2 regions of the Cupriavidus metallidurans CH34 genome follow, and region 2 is predicted to be linked to the other one. Evidence: riboswitches for the same ligand, from Rfam matches in the RefSeq annotation. Region 2 holds a riboswitch; the other holds the start of a gene.

Region 1 (10,310 bases), on a different replicon from region 2:
GCACGCCCGACGCCTTCGCCGAGGTTCTGAAGAAGGATCGCCAGAAATGGGGCGACATCGTCCGACTGTCCGGCGCCTCGGTGGACTGAAAACCACCCACATTATTCCAACTGCTTCTCCGCGCGTCCCCCGCGCGGCACCTCATCATGATTTCCAACGTCACCTCGCTCGTTTCCCTTAGCCTTGGCACCGAAGCCGCCGCGCGGCTCTCGCAACTGGTGGCCATGCCCACGCTGCCGGCCGGCAAGCTGGGTCACCCCACGCGCGCCGAGATCGCACATGCGCTGAACCTGGTGCTGTTCGCCGGCATCCTGGATCGCGTGCCCACCGGCAAGGCCTACACGGAGGATGTAGCGGCCACGGGCGGCAAGGTGCACTTCGATCACGGCGCGCTGCGCACCGTCCGCTGGCAGGAGAACGGCGCGTTGCCCGCAGGCGAGGCAGCCTTCACGCGTATCCTGCGCCCGCTTGGCTACCGCCTCAATGGCACGTATCCGCTCGACCGCATCGGCATGACGGGCCGCTCGTATGCCCACGCCGACGCGCCGGAGGAAATCGCGCAGTTCTTCCTCAGCGAATTCCATCCCGAGCGCTACAGCGAGGACTTCCAGCAAGCCGTGAGCCGCGTCGTCGGCAACTCCGCCGATCCGCTCACGCCGCGCGCGCAGTCGCTACTGTGGGAGCTGGAACGTGACGGCGCGTTGCCGCTGGCCGATGCCGGGGAACTGATCGACCTGCTGGCCCGCTGCTTCGAGCGTCAGCACGCCACGCCGCACCTGAACGACTACGAACGCCTGCTGGCCGAGTCGTCGGAAATGGCGTGGATTGCCACCGAAGGGAATGCGTTCAACCACGCCACCGACCGCGTGGAGGACGTCTTCGCGGTATCGGACGAACAGAAGCGTGTGGGCCGCCCCATGAAGGAAAAGGTCGAGGTGTCGCAAAGCGGCCGCGTGAAGCAGACCGCGTTCCGCGCCGATCCGGTTCGCCGCGCGTTCGTTGGCGCCAGCGGTGACGAGGTGGTGCGCGAAGTACCGGGTTCGTTCTACGAATTCATCACGCGCGATCGCTATGTGGACGAGGCACAGGCCATCACGCGCACGGACCTGGGCTTCGACGCCGGCAATGCGCAGGGCATCTTCAAGATGACCGCGGCGGCCTGCTGAAGCGCGACGTCCGCAACCACGAGCACGCCATGGCCGCCTACCCCTTCGTTCCCGCGCTACGCGAGCCGCAAGGCTCGCCGATCCGCGAGCTGTTCAAGTATCTCTCCGACCCGGAGATGATCTCGTTCGCCGGCGGCTATCCGTCCGCCGCGTTGTTCGACGTGGAAGGCATCGGCGCGGCATCCGCACAGGCATTGCGCGAACGTCCTGCCGAGTGCCTGCAGTACGGCGCCACGGAGGGCACGCCTGCGCTGCGCAACGCGCTGGCGGCCCTGATGGCGGAGCGTGGCGCGGCCGTCGCCCTGGACGAACTGCTGATCACCAGCGGCTCGCAACAGGGCTTCGATTTTCTCGTGCGCGCGCTGGTGGAGCCTGGCAGCCTCGTGCTGGTGGAGGAACCCACCTACTCGGCCACGCTGCAGGCACTGCGGCTGGCCGGCGCTGACGTGCGCGGCGTGCCGTCCGACCATGACGGCATGAACGTCGACGCACTGGAGGCGATGCTCGCAGACGCGCCGGCACGTCCTCGCATGATCTACACGGTGCCGACCTTCGCCAATCCAACCGGCGCCACGCTCTCACCCGCGCGCCGGCTTCAATTGCTGGAACTGGTGGCACGGCACGAGATCGTGCTGGTCGAGGACGATCCTTACGGCGCGCTAAGCTTCGACGGTCCGCCGCCGCCATCGCTGCTCGCGCTGTGCGATCAGGTGTCCGGCGCGCGCCCGTGGCTCGTGCATCTCGCAAGCCTGTCGAAGACGCTGGCACCAGGACTGCGGCTGGGCTGGATGGTGGCCGCGCCGGAGATCGTGCGTCGCGCGGTGATCGCCAAGCAGGTGTCGGACCTGTGCACGCCGCCATGGCTGCAACTGACCGCCGCGCATTACCTTCAGGCCGGAAACCTGCCCGGGCAGATCGCGCGGGAAGTGGCGGTCTATCGCGACAAACGCGATCGGCTGACGACGGCGTTGCACCAGGCGTTCGGCACGCGCATCCGGTTTGCGGATCCCGCCGGGGGCATGTTCCTGTGGGTATCCGTGGACGGCATCGACGATGCGGCGGCGCTGCTGCCCCATGCCATCGCAGAGAAAGTGCTGTTCGTGCCGGGCACAGGCTTCTACGCCGAGCGTCGCGCGCGCCCCGCGTTCCGGCTGTCGTTCGTGGGCGCCGACCCGGCGCAGATCGAAGAAGGCGTGGCGCGGCTTGCCCGGGCCGCAGCGCGTGCCGGGGTATCCGTCGTCAATCCGGACTAAGCCAGGCGCTCAGACATCCAGCGTGCCGACGAAGCCGAACTCGACCGGCGTCTTCGCATAGAACAGGCGGATGTCTTCGTGACGCAGGCGCTCCAGCAGCGCCTCCACCTCTTCGACGGTGGCGACCACCGTCACCTCTTCCGGCCGATCGGCTAGTTCGATGAAATGCCAGGAATGGAAGCGATGGTCGTGCCCGATTCCCTCCGCCGCCACCGTGTGCGTGGCACCGCGAATCTGCATCTCCCGCATCACCTGCATCAGCCAGTGCGATAGCTGCTTGCCGTGATGGCGCCGACCTTCCTGCGTGTAGAAGGTGAGTTGATAGCCCTGCATGACATCTCCCTGCGGATCTGGATTGGCCAGAAGCTGGAGCCCCCCACGTGGCAATTTCATCGTATGCCAGGGGGCAGCAATGGTCCAAGACCAGCTGCCGGGCCGAGAGCGCCCGGCACCCCCTGGGAAACCCGGTGTTGAGAATGGCTCTCATTCTGAGTTAGGATGCCGCCATCGCCCCTTGCGGGGCTTATTGCCGGAGAAGTTCATGCAGAAGATTGCCGCTTTCCTCGTTGCCGGAGTGTTCTCGACCGCCGCTTTCGCCGGCGCCAACTGCTCCAAGCACCCGAAATCCGAATGGATGCCGGAAGCCGATGCCAAGGCCAAGATCCAGGAACAGGGCTACAACATCAAGAAGTTCAAGGTGGACGGCAATTGCTACGAGATCTACGGTACGACCAAGGATGGCAAGAAGGCCGAGATCTACTTCGACACCAAGACGCTTGAAATCGTCAAATCGGAAATCGGCAGCTAAGCATGTCGGCGCCCGCGGACCGGACGAACGCCCCCGACACGATTCGCGTCTGGGACGTGGTCGTGCGTTTCACGCACTGGAGCGTAGCGGCCATCGTCTGCTTTGACCTCGTCCAGGACTCCGGAGACAAGGTGCACCGAACCCTCGGCTACATCGCCGCGGGGCTGGTGCTGTTCCGGGTCTTGTGGGGCTTCATCGGCAGCCAGCCTGCGCGTTTCCGCACGTGGCTGCCACGTCCGTCCGCCGTGCTGGCCTATGCCAAGGCACTGATCGCCGGCCGCGCGCCGCGCCATGTCAGCCATACGCCGCTGGGCGCCGTCGCCATGCTGGCCATGTGGACGCTGATCCTGGCGCTGGCCGTCACCGGCTGGATCTCGCGTCTCGATGCGTTCTGGGGCGAGGATTTGCCAGTCGACATCCACCGCTGGCTGGCGAACGCGCTGCTGGCGCTGGTGATCCTTCATGTGGCCGCAGCCATCGTCATGAGCATCAAGGGCCGCGAGAACCTCGTCGCTGCCATGATCACGGGCCGCAAGCCACGTGATCCGCGCCGCTAGCGGATTTCTATGGCATAGTTGCCATCGTTTTACCCCGCGTGTATCGGGAGAGTCTGTGCCAGCCGCCCGGCCGACACGGCGCCGAAGGAGCAACCGCCCCGGAAACTCTCAGGCAAAAGGACCGGTACCCGCCATTGAACTCTGAAGAACCCCGGCTTGCACGTCAGCCGGCGGTACCGAAGGAGCAAGCGGCACGCGTATTGTTCGTGTGCCGCGAATCTCTCAGGTCAAGGACAGAGGGGGCGTCCGCAACCGCGCATGGTGCGCGGCGGACTGCCATCCCACGACGTCCTGAAAGACCTTCGACATGAAATCCATCGCAGTGATCGGCGGCGGCATCACCGGCGCCACGACGGCTTACGCCCTGGCCAAACGCGGGTTCTCCGTCACCCTGTTCGAACGGCACCGCTATGCGGCCATGGAAACCTCGTTCGCCAACGGCGGACAGCTCTCCGCCTCCAACGCGGAAGTCTGGACGCACTGGTCCACGCTGGCCAAGGGCCTGAAGTGGATGCTGCGCAACGACGCGCCGCTGCTCGTCAACCCGCGCCCGACCTGGCACAAGCTGAGCTGGTTCGCCGAGTTCATCGCATCGATCCCGCATTACCGCGGCAACACGGTGGAGACCACGCGGCTTGCCATTGCCGCGCGCCAGCACCTGTTTGCGTGGGCGGAGGCGGAGGGCATCGACTTCGACCTCAAGCGGCGCGGCATCCTGCATATCTATCGGGACAAGGCGGGCTTCGATCACGCAGGGCAAGTCTCGAAGCTCCTGGCCGAAGGCGGACTCGAACGGCGCGCGGTGACCCCGGACGAGATGCGAAGCATCGAGCCGACGCTGGCAGGCCAGTACTATGGCGGCTACTACACGGAAAGCGACTCTACCGGCGACATCCACAAGTTCACCACCGGTATCGCTGCGGCGGCGCGCAGACTGGGTGTCCAGATGCTGTACAACCAGGACGTGAGCGCCGTGTCGACCAGCGGCCGGCGAGTGACGATCGTCTCGGCTGACGATGGCCAGACGACATCGCGCGAATTCGACGCAGTGGTCGTCTGCGCCGGCGTTGCCAGCCGCGATTTCGCGCGGCAACTCGGAGACCGCGTGAACATCTATCCGGTCAAGGGCTATTCGATCACGGTCAACCTCAACGATGCCGAAAGCCAGGCCTCGGCGCCCACGGTCAGCCTGCTCGACGACGAAACCAAGCTTGTCACCAGCCGTCTGGGCGTGGACCGATTCCGCATAGCCGGCACCGCCGAGTTCAACGGCGTCGACCGCGACATCCGCGCCGATCGCATTCGTCCGCTGATCGACTGGGTCCATGCTTGCTTCCCCGGCGTCAGCACCCGTAGCGTGGTGCCCTGGGCGGGGTTGCGGCCGATGATGCCGAACATGATGCCGCGCGTTGGCCGGGGCCATGCCGCTAACGTGTTCTACAACACAGGGCATGGGCATCTCGGCTGGACGCTGTCCGCCGTGACGGCCGAGATGGTGGGGGATGTCGTGCGCCACGCCGCCACGGCGCAGCAAGGGCGCGTGGGCGTTGGCGGATTGGTGGTGGGCAACGGCTGAGGGAAGCCCTTCTTTCCGGGCCAAAAACGAAAAAAGCCCCGCTTGCGCGGGGCTTTTCGAATCTGGTGCCCAGAAGAGGACTCGAACCTCCACAGTGTTGCCACCGCTAGGACCTGAACCTAGTGCGTCTACCAATTCCGCCATCTGGGCGATGCGAGCCGCGAATTCTACAGAAGCCTGAGGAATTTGCAAGCCCCCGTGTGAATTCTCTCGCATTCCTCCCAGGTCAGTTGCCGCGCAGCTCCAGATAGAGCCCGCCATCGACCACGTAGCGGTTCCGGCCCGCCCGCTTGGCGCGGTACATGGCGCTGTCGGCGCGATGCAGCAGTGGCTCGAGGCGCGGCGCGTCGGGCACGGCGCAGACCGCGCCGACGCTGATCGTCACGAACGGCTGCACCGGCGTGCCATGATGGGGAATGCCCAGTTCGCGTACCGCTGCCACCATCCGGCGTGCGATGGTTCGCGTCTCCTCGGACGTGGAATCCGGCAGCACCACGGCAAACTCCTCGCCACCCAGGCGGGCGCAAAACTGCGTGCCATCGAGCACGCAGGTCAAGGCCGTCGCGACCTGCCGCAGGCACTCGTCGCCGCGCGGATGGCCATAGAGATCGTTGAACTGCTTGAACAGGTCGACATCCAGAATCAGCAGGCCGATTTCCGTGCCGCGTTCGTAGGCGCGTGTCACCGCGGCATGCGACTCGCGCTGGAAGTAGCGACGATTCGGAATGCCGGTCAGGGCATCGACGTCGAGGTCCGCCTGGGCGCGCGACAGCTCCTGCGCGGTCTGCCCAAGCTGCATGGCCAGCGCCTGCTCGCGCGACTGATAGCGGCTGATATCGCGCATGAACACGAGCTTGCCGATTGGCTTGCCATCCATCCGGCAGACGGGCTCCACCATCAGTTCGTACTGCGCGCCCTGGGGAATCCCGGGATTCGTGCCGACGTCTTCGGCAGTGGCCGGCGAAGACAGCAAGTCCTGCCACGTGGCAGGCGCCACCTCGCCTTGCGCCAGTTCCGGCAACATGCGCGCCGCTGCGGGGTTGAACTCGACGATGGTGCCGTCCAGGCCGAGGATCACGCAGCCTTCGCGGATGGTGTCGAATACACGCAGCCGCGCGTAGTGCCCGACATCGTCCAGATGCGATCGCAGCGCACAGAACCAGACCAGCACCGTCATGACCGAGAACGTGGCCGGTGTAAGATCACCGCCGAGCGGGCCAGTCAGGCGCTCCAGATAGGCGAGATGAAAAACAAGCGGCAGCGCCAGGCCGCACGCCAGGATATTCCGCCCGCGCACCGACAACGCCGCGTTCGGCACCTTGGCCGTGATGAGGAAGTACAGGCTCAGTCCGAGCAGCGCATAGGTCCACGCCGCCATGATCGTGTAGCCGATACCGTGGTGGAATACGGCACCGGGTGATACACCGGGGGGCATCAGTTCGATCGAGGTCCAGACCAGATGGTGACGCTCATTGGTGAACACGAGCACGACCGACAGGACCGCCGCCATCACGGGCACCCATAGCTTCGACCAGGGCACCACGAAATGCGGCCGGCTGACATGGATCATCGCCACGAGCCAGCCAATTGGCACGGCCACGATGCCGAGGTACTGGAGCTTCGCCCAGAAGATGCGCCCGGCCATGTCCGATTCGCTGATCTCGAGCAACCGTCCGCCGCTCCAGACCACCACGCCCCCGGCCAGCAGCAGGAACGCCCTGACCGTAGGGTCGTCACGGCGCGGCCAGGCGGCAATGGCCATGCCCACGCTGCACACCACGGCGATGGTCAGACAAAGGACGAGAGGATACGATGGCATGGAAGGTCGGCCGAACCAGATCGGGGCCCCGACTGGCTGTGCGGGGCGAACCATTATAGGCTTGCGCAGTCCGACACTGGCGCGGCGCCCGGTGGCGCCGCCAATGCACAACACATCCGGAAAACCGAACGTGCCAATCATTCTCCTGGGGCTGGCGTTACTGGCTGCCTTTGTCTACGGCGTCGTGCAGCTCTACCTGAAGGTAGCCGCCGCTTACGGCGCGATCGCCGGCACCGCCGCAGTGGTTGCGCTGCTTGCCGCCCTGACCGCGCTGGCCGTGCGCTGGCTGCAACGCTATCGGGCCATCCACGGCAAGCGTGTCAACGGCGAGCGAGTGCTCGCGCTGACCGGAGACTGGGGTAGCCTGAGGCTCGACGCCGAGCGCAAGAACGGTGTCCTGGAGATGAATGGCCGGCGTGTCGTGCTGATCTTCGCCGATATCGGCGAGGCCCGCGCCGTTGCCGCCGATGGCAAGTGGCACATTGCGCTGACGCTGCACCACCACACGCCCGCAGACTGGAAGATCCCCGTCGCGGACGGCAGCACCGCCAACCGCTGGAGCAAGATCTTCACGCTGGCGGCAGCGCAGAAACTCTAGAAATCGCTGTTATCTTCACAAGGAGCCTCCGCATGACTCGATCGAACCGCCAATTGAAGCGACTGACCACCGCCAGTGCTGTCGCGCTCGTCGCCATGGTGGCCGGTTGCGCGTCGCAACCGCCGGCAGAACCGATTCCGAACCCGGGCCCCCAGGGTGGCCGTGGCACGCCGGAAGGTTGCCAGGCCGACAAGCTGGGCGACGAGGCGCTGATCGGCAAGACCGAAGCCGAGGCCGCCGCCCTGCTCAAGGGATGTGCCTGGCGCTTTGGCAGCCGCGATGGCCAGAGCCTGCCGGCCACGATGGACTACAACCCGCAGCGCCGGTCCATCGACGTGGTGGGCGGCAAGGTCACCGCCGTTCGTCGGGGCTAGCTTCGCGGATGCCTTGGCGGCTAACCTCGCCGCCAGGGCAGTACCGCATCGGGTACCGCGGCCGCTACTTCGAACGGCTGCGGTCCGCGCCGTACGTATCCATGATGATCATCGTGCGGTCCAGCACCCCGTTGTCGTCGAAGTAGGCGCTGAAATGCGCAGGCACGTAGCCGGGCAGGTACATGCGGTACGACCACGCCTCGCGCTTCATCAACGGGTAGTACTGAATTGGCTCGCGCGGCATGCCCCAACGCTCCATAACGTCCCGCTTGGTCCAGGTATTGGGCTGTGCCTTGTAGATTTCGGCCTCGGTCAGCATCTGCCGGAACGCGATCAGCTTGCCCGACCCATCGAAATCGGCCGCGTAGACGTCATACCCATAGGGCTGTTTCGAGTAGATCCAGCGCAGCGTGCCGTCGGCAAGCTGATGCGTCTCGGTGGGCTTGCCAAATGTATCGCTCACGGCCGACTGCGGACTCCCGATCATCTTCTGCCCGGTCTCCACGGGTTGCAGCGACGCACATGCGCTCAAGACCAGGGCGGCGATCCCCATCCAGACGGGTAAACGAAGTTGCATGGTTGGCTCCGGTATCGGTGAGACTCTCGTGCCCAGCATACTCCACTTGGACTGCTTGAGCGCGTATCTCGCCTGCTACGTAAACACCGAAGCACCAGGGTTTATTCCGCAAGAGCATAGCCCGTATTGCCCGTCATGCCCGTGCCGGGCGCATCGGCACGCGCGCGATCGTCCGATCGTCAATCGGCCAGTGCAGCGCGGCGGCGATCACGCCCAGTGCCATCGCCCCCATCCAGACCAGGTCATAGGACCGCGTCAGCTCGAACACCACCCCACCCAGCCACACGCCCAGAAACGAGCCAAGCTGGTGGCCGAAGAAGACGAAGCCGAACAGCGTGGTGATGTAGCGCACGCCGAACACCTGGGAGACGATGCCGCTGGTCAGCGGCACCGTACCGAGCCACAGGAAGCCCATCACCGCTGCGAACGCATACAGGCTCATCGAGCTCAGGGGCAGCAGCACGAACAGGGCCATTGCCGACGTACGCGCCAGATAGATGCCGGCCAGCAGGTACTTCCGCGTATGTCGCCCGCCCAGCCAGCCGAACACATAGGTGCCGAAGATATTGGCCAGCGCGATGATGGCCAGCGCGGCCATGCCGTCAGCGGGCTGCATCCCCTTGTCACGCAGGTAGGCGGGCAGATGGTTGGCGATAAAGGCCAATTGGAAGCCACATGCCAGGAAGCCGAGGTTGAGCAGCCAGAAGCCCGAGTGGCTGAAAGCCTCGCGGATGGCGGCCAGCATCGGCATCGGTGGCTGGCCGCCGGTAGCAGCATCGGATGCCGGCGCGCGATCGCGGAACGGCAACGCGAACGGGATCAACACCGCCGCGCATACCGCCAGCACCATCAGCGCGTTCGTCCAGCCGGTGAACGACAACAGCGCCTGCGCGGACGGCACCATCAGGAACTGGCCGATGCCACCGATCGCCCCGGCGATGCCCAGCGTGCGGCTGCGGTCCTCTGGCGGCACCATGCGGCTCAGCGCGCCATAGACCACGCCGAACGTCGTCCCAGACTGCGCCACGCCGATGCAAACCCCGGCGACCAGCATGAATGCCGGCGCGCTCGTGATCACCGCCATCCCGTAGAGGCCCAGCGCGTACAGCACCAGACCGGCCAGCATCACCTTCCAGGAGCCGAACCGGTCGGCCACCATGCCAGTGAATGGTTGCGCGATGCCCCAGGTCAGGTTTTGCACGGCCATGGCCAAGCCAATCGACTCACGCGTCCAGCCTCGGTCGCCGATGATCGGCAGCAGGAACAGCCCTTGCACGTGCCGCGCGCCCAGCGCCAGCCCCATGACCAGCCCGCCGGCCAGCAACAGGAAGACGGTATCGCGCCACCATGGCGCCGGGGCCGCGGGCTGCGATGCGGCACGAGTATGGGAGCGGGGAGCGTCGGTCATGCTGTCGGTCGGATGAAGGCGTTGAATGTCCTCCATTTCATGCGCACCGGTGCGGCGGTTCAACCGACATTTCGGGCGTTTTGTCATGCGCTGAACGCATGGCAAGAGACGGCGAGCCATGCTGTAATGGTGCCATTCGCCCCTGCCACAGCCATACGCCCCCGTCATGTCAGA
Region 2 (10,310 bases):
AGCCACCGGGGCGTAGATGTCGGAGGCGGCCTTTACCGATTCCACCACGGCAAGCGCGTCGCCGGCGCCGACCGACTTGCCCACTTCGGGCAGTTCCAGGAAGACGATGTCGCCGAGCGCGTCCTGCGCGTGATCGGTGATGCCGATCGTCAGCGTGCCGTCGGACTCGACGCGCACCCATTCGTGCGACTCGGTGTACTTCAGGTCAGCGGGGAAATTCATTGAGGTTCTCCGGAATGCAGTGTGTTTCTTGTTTCAGGCATCCCCCTGGCTAGCCCGCCGGGGGGATGTAAGGGCGACCGTTGGTGTGAAGCCGGGCGATGCCTCAGCTCACGAGTGCCTTGCCATTGCGCACAAACGGCAGTTTAACCACAGTCGCGGTCAGTTTGCGGTCGCGAATCTCCACCTGCACCTCGGTGCCGGGGGCAATGTCGCGGGGAAGGCGGGCAAAGGCGATCGACTGCGACAGCGACGGGCTGAATGTGCCGCTGGTGATTTCGCCGTCGCCGGCCGGAGTGATGACCTTCTGGTGCGCGCGCAGCACGCCACCCTTGTCTCGCAGGATCAGGCCGGCGAAGGTCTTTTGCTGGCCGCTGGCCAGCAGCGCCGACTTGCCGATGAAGTCGCGCTCGCTTTGCAGGTCGACGGTCCACGACAGTCCTGCATCGAGCGGTGAAGTGTGGATATCCATGTCCTGGCCGTACAGGTTCATGCCGGCTTCCAGCCGCAGCGTGTCGCGCGCGCCGAGTCCGGCGGGACGCACACCCGAGGCGGACAGCTTTTCCCAGATGCCCGCGACGTTCTCCGCCGGCACAACGAGTTCGAAGCCGTCTTCGCCGGTGTAGCCGGTACGGGCCACCATCAGTTCACCCATCTCGGCGTCGTGCACCACCACCGCGTTGAACGGCTTGAGCGTGTCGGCGGGCTGGGTCGACGGGAATGCGTCGTACACCTTCTGGCGCGCGTTCGGGCCCTGCACTGCAACAATCGCCAGCTTGCTCACGCAGGCCGGGGCCAGGTCGCCACGGCGCGGGGTGATCGTCACGCCGCTGCCGGTGGCCGTGTTGCGGGACTGGATCCATTCGATGTCGCCGACGGCAGTGCTGGCGTTGACCACCAGGCGGAACCGGTCCTCGGCAAAGAAGTAGACGATCAGGTCGTCGATGACGCCGCCTTTCTCATCGAGCATGCACGAATAGAGCGCCTTGCCCGGCGTTTGCAGCTTGTCGATGTTGTTGGCCAGCAGACCGCGCAGGAAGGCGCGCGCGTGGATGCCGCTCAGGTCCACCACGCACATGTGGGAGACGTCAAACATGCCGGCGTCGGCGCGTACCGCGTTGTGTTCCTCGATCTGGGAGCCGTAGTTGACGGGCATGTCCCAACCGCCGAAGTCGACCATGCGGGCGCCGAGGGCGCGGTGGATGGCGTTGAGGGGCGTGGCCTGGAGCGTCATGGATGTCCTTGGGGGCGCTCGGTTCGAAAACCGTGGTTCGAAAACGAAAAAAGGGTCATCCGCCGCAGCGTCCGGTCGCGCCAATGCGCTACCAGTCCGCTGCCGCGGATGACCCCTCTGTCCTCGATACCTGAGAGATTACGAAGCGTGGTGCTTCGTGCGCCCCTTCGGTGGACATGCTCACCATTGCCTTGCAATAGCGGATGTCGCTCTCCAGAGTGCGGCATGCATTGTGTGCATGTTGCATGCCGATCCAGCCAGTCCATGGTGCCTGAGAGTTTTCGGGTGATACCCCTTCGGCGGCGCAATCGCTGCGCGCTCTCCCGGCCGGATGCGCGTGAATGTACGGGACCGTTCTGCCTTTGTCAAACCTCGTGCGGCAGGCCCGGTCCCGTGCGTGGTCGCCCGTTGCGGGCGGCCCTCGCCAACCTGTCAGTGGCCGTCATCGCGCCCGGTAACAGGCCCTTGATGAGCGGCCCTGGGACAACCCTTAGTGACCCTTGGTCGTGACGTTACCGATCACGCCACCCACGGCGGCGCCGCCGAGCGTGCCCAGCGCGCTGCCTTCGGTCAGTACGGCGCCACCCACGGCACCGACGCCCGCGCCGATCGCCGTGTTGCGCTGCTTCGGCGTCATGTCGGCGCAGCCGCCAAAGGCAGCAAGCGTGACACCAATCAGTGTGAGCTTCGAAATCGTGCGGAACGTAGTCATATGGCCTCCAGTGCTTTGTTGTCGACATGCAGTACTGCCACGCGCGCCAGCCATACCGGCACGCTGTGATAAGTGAGAGGCCGATGCCGTGCCCCGGGTGCCTGCGGCTTACGATTGTTACGGGCTCGAAACGCTTGCCGTAGGACGGTCTCCGACACACGTGCAGGGTGCGACCAGACACGACGCGCGTGACACGAGGCGCGTGTTAACATCGCCAGCTTTGGCGCACCGGCTCCGGTGTGCTTCATCCGCGCCTTTTCGGCCGATCCAGGCCAATCCTCATCAAAGATCACATGTCCCACGGGCTCAATTCCGCGCAATCCGAAGCCGTTCGCTATTTCGACGGGCCATGCCTCGTCCTGGCGGGTGCCGGATCGGGCAAGACGCGCGTGATCACGCAGAAGATCGCGCACCTGATCGAGGACAAGGGGTTCGAGCCGCGCCACATCGCCGCCGTCACGTTCACCAACAAGGCGGCCAAGGAGATGCAGGAGCGCATCGGCAAGCTGATGGAGGGCAAGACCACGCGCGAGGGCAAGCGGATTCCGCTCAAGCAGCTCACGGTCTGCACGTTCCATTCGCTCGGCGTGCAGATCCTGCGCATGGAAGCCGAGCACCTTGGCCTGAAGCCGCAGTTCTCGATCATGGATTCCGATGACTGCTTCGGCCTGGTGCAGGAGCAGCTTGGCACCACGGACAAGAAGCTGATCCGCAGCGTGCAGGGCACGATCTCGCTGTGGAAGAACGGCATGATCGATCCGGAGACGGCGCTCGCGCAGGCGAGCGATGCCGACGAGCACCAGGCCGCGATGGTGTATCGCAATTACGTGGCCACGCTGCACGCGTACCAGGCGGTGGACTTCGACGACCTGATCCGCCTGCCCGCCGAATTGTTCGCGCGCGACGAAGCCGTGCAATTGAAGTGGCAGAACCGCCTGCGCTACTTCCTCGTCGACGAATACCAGGACACCAACGCGTGCCAGTACCAGTTGCTCAAGCTGCTGGCCGGTGGCTCGCATCTGCGCGCGCCGGCGTTCACCGCAGTGGGTGATGACGATCAGGCGATCTATGGTTGGCGTGGCGCCACGCTCGACAACCTGCGCCTGCTGCAGACCGATTTTCCGAGTCTGAAGGTGGTCAAGCTCGAACAGAACTACCGTTCGACCGTGCGGATTCTGGAAGCCGCCAACGCGGTGATCGCCAACAACCCGAAGCTGTTCGACAAGAAGCTGTGGTCGGAACACGGCATGGGCGATCCGATCGCGATCCACCCGATGAACGACGAGGAGCACGAGGCAGAGTCAGTGGTATTCCGGCTGTCCGCGCACAAGTTCGAGCGGCGCGCGCAGTTCCGTGACTACGCAATCCTTTATCGCGGCAATCACCAGGCCCGGCTGTTCGAACAGATCCTGCGCCGCGAGCGCATTCCGTATGTGCTCTCGGGCGGTCAGAGCTTCTTCGACAAGGCCGAGATCAAGGACATCTGCGCGTACCTGCGCCTGATCGCCAACCCCGACGACGATCCCGCATTCATCCGCGCGATCACCACGCCGCGTCGTGGCGTGGGCAACACCACGCTCGAAGTGCTCGGCACGTTCGCGGGCCAGGCCAAGGTATCGCTGTTCGAGGCGGCCATGATGGGTGGCATCGAGGCGAAGCTGCAGCCGCGCCAGCTTGAGCCGCTGCGCACGTTCTGCGAGTCGATGGTACGGCTGGCCGATCGTGCGAAGACAGACCCGGCCACGGTGGTGCTCGACGATCTCATGGAAGGCATCCACTACGAGGCCTACCTCTACGACACCTTCGACGAACGGCAAGCGCAATCGCGCTGGACCAACACGCTCGAATTCCTCGACTGGCTCAAACGCAAGGGCACGCGTCCCGAGCCGGAAGGCGAGGGCGAAGCCACCGGATTCGACACCGCCGATGGTTTCGGCGACGAAGGCAAGAACCTGCTCGAGCTTACGCAGACCGTGGCGCTGATGAGCATGCTGGAAGGCCGCGAGGAAGATCCCGATGCGGTGCGACTGTCGACGCTGCACGCGTCGAAAGGGCTCGAGTATCCGCACGTGTTCCTGGTCGGCGTGGAGGAGGGCATCCTGCCTCACTCGCGCGAGGACGAGGAAATGGGCGACGAGAAGATCGAGGAGGAGCGCCGCCTGATGTATGTGGGCATCACGCGCGCGCAGCGCAGTCTGCAGATCAGCTGGTGCAGGAAGCGCAAGCGCGCCCGCGATACGTATGCGTGCGAGCCGTCGCGTTTCATCGCCGAGATGAAGCTCGAGGACAGTCCCGCCCCGAAGGACGAGACTCCGGCCATGAGCCCGAAGGATCGTCTGGCCGGGCTCAAGGCGCTGCTCGGCAAGCCTGCGGCGGAATGATTGATACAAGCCGGACAAGCTTCGCGATGACCGGCTCTCTACGATTGGAATGCGCGCTTTCGTCTCGACGTCTGTCGCGACACACTGCGCCTACCCTTCGGTTTGCGGTGTGTGCTGGGCGCATGCGAGCCCGGCTTCTTCCCTGTTGAGCGCTCCCGGATGCGGCAGCACCGGGGGCGTTTTTTTCCGCCTCTCGCTACTTGTGGCGTTTTGCGCACGTATCAAGTTTGATACAAAACCGGCATCGCTTGTAATGGGCAAGCTGGTACATTGGGTGCTCCATCCGGCCGCGGTTCCGCGGCCGTTCCCATCCGCAAGCTCGCCATGGACCTGTCCCCCGCTCTGCCAATCCGCCTGCTGATCGTCGACGACGACCCACAAATCCGGGCCATGCTGGCCGAATACCTCGCCACATTCGGCATGGAGGCCGAAGGTGCCGAAGGCGGCACTGCCATGCGTGCGGCGATGTCGAAGCAGGAATACGACCTCGTCATCCTGGATCTCTCGCTGCCCGGCGAGAACGGCCTGACGTTGTGCCGCGAAATCCGGGAGTCCAGCAACCTGCCTGTGATCATGCTGACCGCCCGCGCGGAACTGGCCGATCGCGTGGTGGGACTCGAGGTGGGCGCGGACGACTACGTGACCAAGCCGTTCGAGATGCGCGAGCTGGTGGCGCGCATCCATACCGTGCTGCGTCGCAGCCGTGCCGACGTGCGACGTCCGGCGCCGGCTGCGCCCGGGCATGAAGTCCGGTTCGCGGCATGGCGACTGAACACCACGCTGCGCCAGCTGGTGGATGCCGAGGACACGGTGGTGCCGCTTTCCAACGCGGAATTCCGGCTGCTGCTGACATTCATCGAGCATCCCAATCGCGTGCTCGATCGCGAGATGCTGATCAACACCGCGCGTGGACGCGATCTGGACGTGTTCGATCGCAGCATCGACCTGCTGGTGTCCCGTCTGCGCCAGAAGCTGCGTGACGATCCGCGCGACTCGGCACTGATCCGCACCGTGCGTGGCGAAGGGTACGTCTTCACGGGCACCGTGGAGCACTGACGGCATGGCCGCGCAGATGCCGCCATCGGCGGACGATCCACCGATCGTGCGGCCCGAATTGCGTTCCAGCGCATCGGAGACGCCCCGAAGGCGCTTCGATTCGATGTTCGTGCGGCTGTTCTTCGTGATGGCCGCGATCATGCTTGCTGTTCACGTGCTGGGCGTGACCGTGATCGAGGGGTTCTTCCCGCGCCCGGGTTCGGAGCGCTACATGGAACGGATGCGCCGCGCCGCCTCGGAAGCCGAGGCGGCCGGCCACTCATTGCCTGCACCACTGCCGGGCGCGTTAGCATCGCTCAGCCATCCGCACGGGCCGCCACCACCGCCCAATGATGACGATGACGACGGCGACAACGACGGGCCCCCGCTGCATCCCGACGCATTCCGCATGCAGAAAGGCGGCGTACTCATGCCGCCCGGACCACCTGGGCCACCTGGGCCACCGTCCGGTTTCCATATTCGAGGTCTCTGGCCGCCGCACTTGGGCATGTTGTTCCAGCTCGTGGCCATCCTGATTGCATCGTGGGTTGGCGCGCGTCTGCTGGCGCGGCCCGTGCAGCAACTGGCCAGTGGCGCGAACCGGCTGGCGCAGGACGTCCACGCGCCGCCGCTGGAGGAGGAGATGGGCCCAGCCGAAGCGCGTGACGCTACCCGGGCACTGAACCTGATGCAGCAGCGCATCCGCACCCAGCTGGCGCAGCAATCACGCTTCCTGGCGGCGGTGTCGCACGATCTGCGCACGCCGCTGACGCGCATGAGCCTGCGCATCGAGCGCATCGAGGACAACAACGTGCGCTACCGTCTGCGCCAGGATCTGGCCGAGATGAACGGACTGATCGACGCCACGCTGTACTACCTGCGCGAGCGAGACGATGCCGCCGGCCCGCGCCAGCGCGTGGACGTGCTGGCACTGCTGCAGGCGATCGTCGACGATGCCCAGGAAATGGGCCAGGACGTGCGGCTTTCCGGCACCGCCGTGCCGCTGCTGGCGTACCCGGCCGAACTGCGCCGCGCGGTAGTCAATCTGGTGGAGAACGCGCACCGGTACGGCGGCGCCGCCCATATCGTGCTGACCGACAGCGCCGAGCGCGTGATCATCGACGTGTCCGATAACGGCCCGGGTATTCCGCCCGCGGAACTCCAGCGCGTGCTGGAGCCGTTCTATCGCGTGGAGTCGTCGCGCAGCCGTGCCACAGGCGGTGTGGGAATGGGGTTGGCGATCGCCGCCGATATCGTGGCGCGACACGGCGGGGAACTCACGCTGAGCAACCGTACCGAGGGCGGCCTGCGCGTGCGCATTGTGCTGCCGCGCGCCTGACGGGGCATCGGCCCATCGGTGGCTCAGGCGCGTTGGGGCAAACCGCTCTTGTTGATCGGCGCCAATTGCACGTACTGCGAACCGCGTAGTCCGCGCGTGAAGTCGAGCATGAAATCGCCAACGTCGACACGCGTCTGCAGCGCGCGACGCAACTCTACCGGTCCGGGCGCCTTGATGCCGCTGGCCGCGCGCACCAGCCACGCGGCGCCAATGTAGCCGGCCAGCGTGGCGGGCGAGGGCGGTTCGTCGAGGTACTGCTTCATGCGCGCTACATGCTCTTTCACCACACGCAGCGTCGATTCCTGCGGCCCCGGCGCGATCTGCGTCACGACCATTCCGCCCGCATAGCCGGTGCCGAGGATTTCACGCGCCGACACCGGGCTGACAGCCGACAACCCCACCAGGAATCCGTACCAGTTCTGCGCAGCCAGCGCGCGACCCAGGCTGCCGTAGGCGAGCGTGTCGCCGCCGACGATCACCGCGCCCGGACGGCCCGCCGCAATGCGGCGCGCGCTCTCGTCGAAGTTGCCCGTGAGCGGCACCGTCTGTACCGACATGGCTTTCTCCAGCCGCGACAGCCAGGGCGTGCCTGCAGCGAGCGTGCCCGCCGCGAAATCGGGAGAGACCGCCAGCGTTACCGCGGTCAGTCCGAAGCCGCGTAGCTGACGTACTGCCGCGTCCAGTTCGGATTGATAGTCGGCGCGCGTGAACCAGACGTTCTCGGCATTCAGCGAGAGCCCCGACAGCGGTGCCACGATCTGCACGCCACGGCGCGACAGTTCGGTGGAAGCCGCGAGCGCGGGCAGCAATGCATCGCCGGGCCCGAACAGCACTTCGGCATGTTCGCTGTCGGCCAGTGCCACTGCCTGGGCCGTGGCGCCACGCGGATTCGTATCGGCATCGCGCACGACGTGGACGATACGCAGGCTGCCGTTGGACGCGTTGTACGCGTCGAACAGCACCTTCGCGCCGGCCAGGTAGTCGCGCGAAAGATCGGCCTGCGGGCCGGTGCGATCGACCAGTTGGCCGACGACAAGCTGGCGGCGCGCGCCCGATGGCGCGGGCTGCGCGAACGCGGTCTGCGGCGCGATTACAGCCAGTGATGACAACGCGCCGAGCGAACCCAGTGCGCCAAGTGTGCGCCGACGCCCTGCAGACGCGGGCGCGCATGACGATTTCGACTGCGGTGGGGCTTGGCGCATGGCAGTGGTTCGGAAGCGGTGTGAGCGAAGAAAGGACGCCGCGCAGCACAGGGCTGCGAGACCGGGCCGAGACTATCGGCGCTTCATGACGCTCCCGTGACTTGCACGCGACTTGGCTCCCCACGTCGGCGGGGCTGGCGGGCGCACGCATGACGTGGCCTTGATGCTTATCAAGATGGCGTTCCCGGGCGAGGCATAGGATCGGACGTACTTCCGCCTAGAAAGCACCACAATCATGTCCGCCCCCATGTCCGACACCCCCGATACCGCTATTCCTTCCGGCCTCGCATCCTCGTCTACCGCCTTCGACCGCACCGCACTCGCCGACTTCCGCGAACTTGCCGGCCGCATCGATGGCAACGGCCCGCGCTACACGTCGTATCCCACCGCCGATCGCTTTCACGGTGAAGTCGGCGACGCCGCCTACCGGCGCGCCCTGGATGCCTGCCGTGCGAACGTACCGGCACCGCTGTCGCTGTACGTCCACATCCCGTTCTGCGAGAACATCTGCTACTACTGCGGCTGCAACAAGATCATCACCAAGGATCACACCCGCAGCGCGCGTTACGTCGACTATCTGGCACGCGAAATGGCCATGGCCGCCGAGCAGCTTGGCGAGCGCCGCGCGGTCATGCAGTCGCATTGGGGCGGCGGCACGCCGACGTTCCTCGATCCTGTTGAAATGCGCCACGTGATGTCGGCGTTGCATAAGCATTTCGAGCTGCTGCCTGAGGGAGAGCACGCGATCGAGATCGACCCGCGCCGTGTGGGCGACGATCGCATGGAACTGCTCGGCGAACTTGGCTTCAACCGGATCAGCCTTGGCGTGCAGGACTTCGATCCCGAAGTGCAGCAGGCCATCCACCGGGTGCAGTCATATGAGGAAACCAACGGCGTGGTGCGGGCCGCGCGACGCCTCGGGTTCCGTTCGATCAGCATGGACCTGATCTACGGACTGCCGCACCAGACCACGCAACGCTTCTCGGCAACCATCGACCGCGTGCTGGAAATGCGCCCGGACCGCCTGTCGGTCTACAGCTACGCGCACCTCCCGCATGTGTTCAAACCGCAACGCCGCATCGATCCCGCCGCATTGCCACCTGCCGCGGAAAAACTCGACATCCTCGTTTCGACGATCGAGCGCCTGACCGCTGCTGGCTATGTCTATATCGGCATGGACCATTTCGCGTTGCCGAATGACGATCTGGCCATCGCCCAGCGCGAAGGTCGGCTGCAACGCAATTTCCAGGGCTATGCCACCCACGCGGGCTACGACCAGCTTGGCTTCGGCGTCTCGGCGATCGGCGCTGTGGCGGGCCACTACGCGCAGAACGCGCGCACCACGGACGAGTACTACGCCGCGCTCGACAAAGGCCAACTGCCGATCGTGCGCGGGTTCGAGACCTCGGAAGACGACCGCCTGCGCAAGTTCATCATCGGCGAACTGATGTGCAACGGCACGCTCGATATTCCTGCCGTGGAAGCCTCGTACAGCATCAATTTCGCGCAGAAATTCGCCGCCGAACTGGTCGACCTCGACAAGCTGGCCCTGGACCATCTGCTTCGGCGCACACGGAACCGGATCGAGATCACGCCGCTGGGTCGACTGCTGGTGCGTCGCATCGCGATGGTGTTCGATCACTATCTGCGTGAAGACGCGCTGCGTCCCAAGCCGGCAGCGCCGGCGGCCAACGACGCGAAGGTCATCCCGCTGGTGCGCTACTCACGCGTCGTTTAAAGAAATTTTGATGCTCAGCAAATGAGCCAATAAAAAAAGCCCGCGAGATATTCGCGGGCTTTTTTTGTGGAGCCGGGGTGACTTCCGGGGTTGCCCCCGGGCGTCACTGTCATTCGCTCTTACTTGCCGGCCTCTGCCATGTAGTTCGAAGCGGCGATCACGTCGGCGTCCGGACCGGCATAGCCACCCTTCGGCGGCATCACGCCCTTGCCCTTCAGCGCGTAATTGTGGACTGCGTCCATGCCTTCCTTCAGGCGCGGTGCCCAGGCGGCCTTGTCGCCGAACTTCGGCGCGCCAGCCACGCCAGAGGCATGGCAAGCCGCACAGACTTGTTCATATACCTTCTTGCCTGTTTCAGCCGAAGCGGCGGCCGGTGCAGCAGCGGCAGCAGCAGGGGCTGGAGCCGCGGCGGCGGCAGGCGCTGCAGCAGCAGGGGCGGCGGCGGGTGCG

Evidence for each region. Region 2 has a riboswitch for glycine ahead of gcvT (glycine cleavage system aminomethyltransferase GcvT). Riboswitches for the same ligand answer to the same signal wherever they lie in the genome.
Region 1: another riboswitch for glycine. It lies ahead of RMET_RS28505 (D-amino acid dehydrogenase); the one in region 2 lies ahead of gcvT (glycine cleavage system aminomethyltransferase GcvT).

The regions. Positions count from the first base shown of each region.
Region 1 covers NC_007974.2:2,328,909-2,339,218, forward strand. The annotation lists gene RMET_RS28475 (Bug family tripartite tricarboxylate transporter substrate binding protein) at 1-89, shown strand, start outside; gene RMET_RS28480 (DUF1338 domain-containing protein) at 147-1,166, shown strand; gene RMET_RS28485 (aminotransferase-like domain-containing protein) at 1,196-2,419, shown strand; gene RMET_RS28490 (DUF190 domain-containing protein) at 2,429-2,752, opposite strand; gene RMET_RS28495 (PepSY domain-containing protein) at 2,961-3,227, shown strand; gene RMET_RS28500 (cytochrome b/b6 domain-containing protein) at 3,230-3,784, shown strand; glycine riboswitch at 3,819-3,918, shown strand; gene RMET_RS28505 (D-amino acid dehydrogenase) at 4,092-5,360, shown strand; tRNA gene RMET_RS28510 (tRNA-Leu) at 5,424-5,510, opposite strand; gene RMET_RS28515 (diguanylate cyclase domain-containing protein) at 5,587-7,179, opposite strand; gene RMET_RS28520 (hypothetical protein) at 7,310-7,777, shown strand; gene RMET_RS28525 (hypothetical protein) at 7,810-8,151, shown strand; gene RMET_RS28530 (hypothetical protein) at 8,216-8,728, opposite strand; gene RMET_RS28535 (MFS transporter) at 8,862-10,136, opposite strand; gene RMET_RS28540 (LysR substrate-binding domain-containing protein) at 10,303-10,310, shown strand, end outside.
Region 2 covers NC_007973.1:3,752,777-3,763,086, reverse strand. The annotation lists gene gcvH (glycine cleavage system protein GcvH) at 1-222, opposite strand, end outside; gene gcvT (glycine cleavage system aminomethyltransferase GcvT) at 326-1,453, opposite strand; glycine riboswitch at 1,561-1,680, opposite strand; glycine riboswitch at 1,702-1,789, opposite strand; gene RMET_RS17485 (glycine zipper 2TM domain-containing protein) at 1,944-2,165, opposite strand; gene RMET_RS17480 (UvrD-helicase domain-containing protein) at 2,459-4,546, shown strand; gene RMET_RS17475 (response regulator) at 4,871-5,602, shown strand; gene RMET_RS17470 (ATP-binding protein) at 5,607-6,920, shown strand; gene RMET_RS17465 (ABC transporter substrate-binding protein) at 6,944-8,122, opposite strand; gene hemN (oxygen-independent coproporphyrinogen III oxidase) at 8,358-9,860, shown strand; gene RMET_RS17455 (c-type cytochrome) at 9,980-10,310, opposite strand, start outside.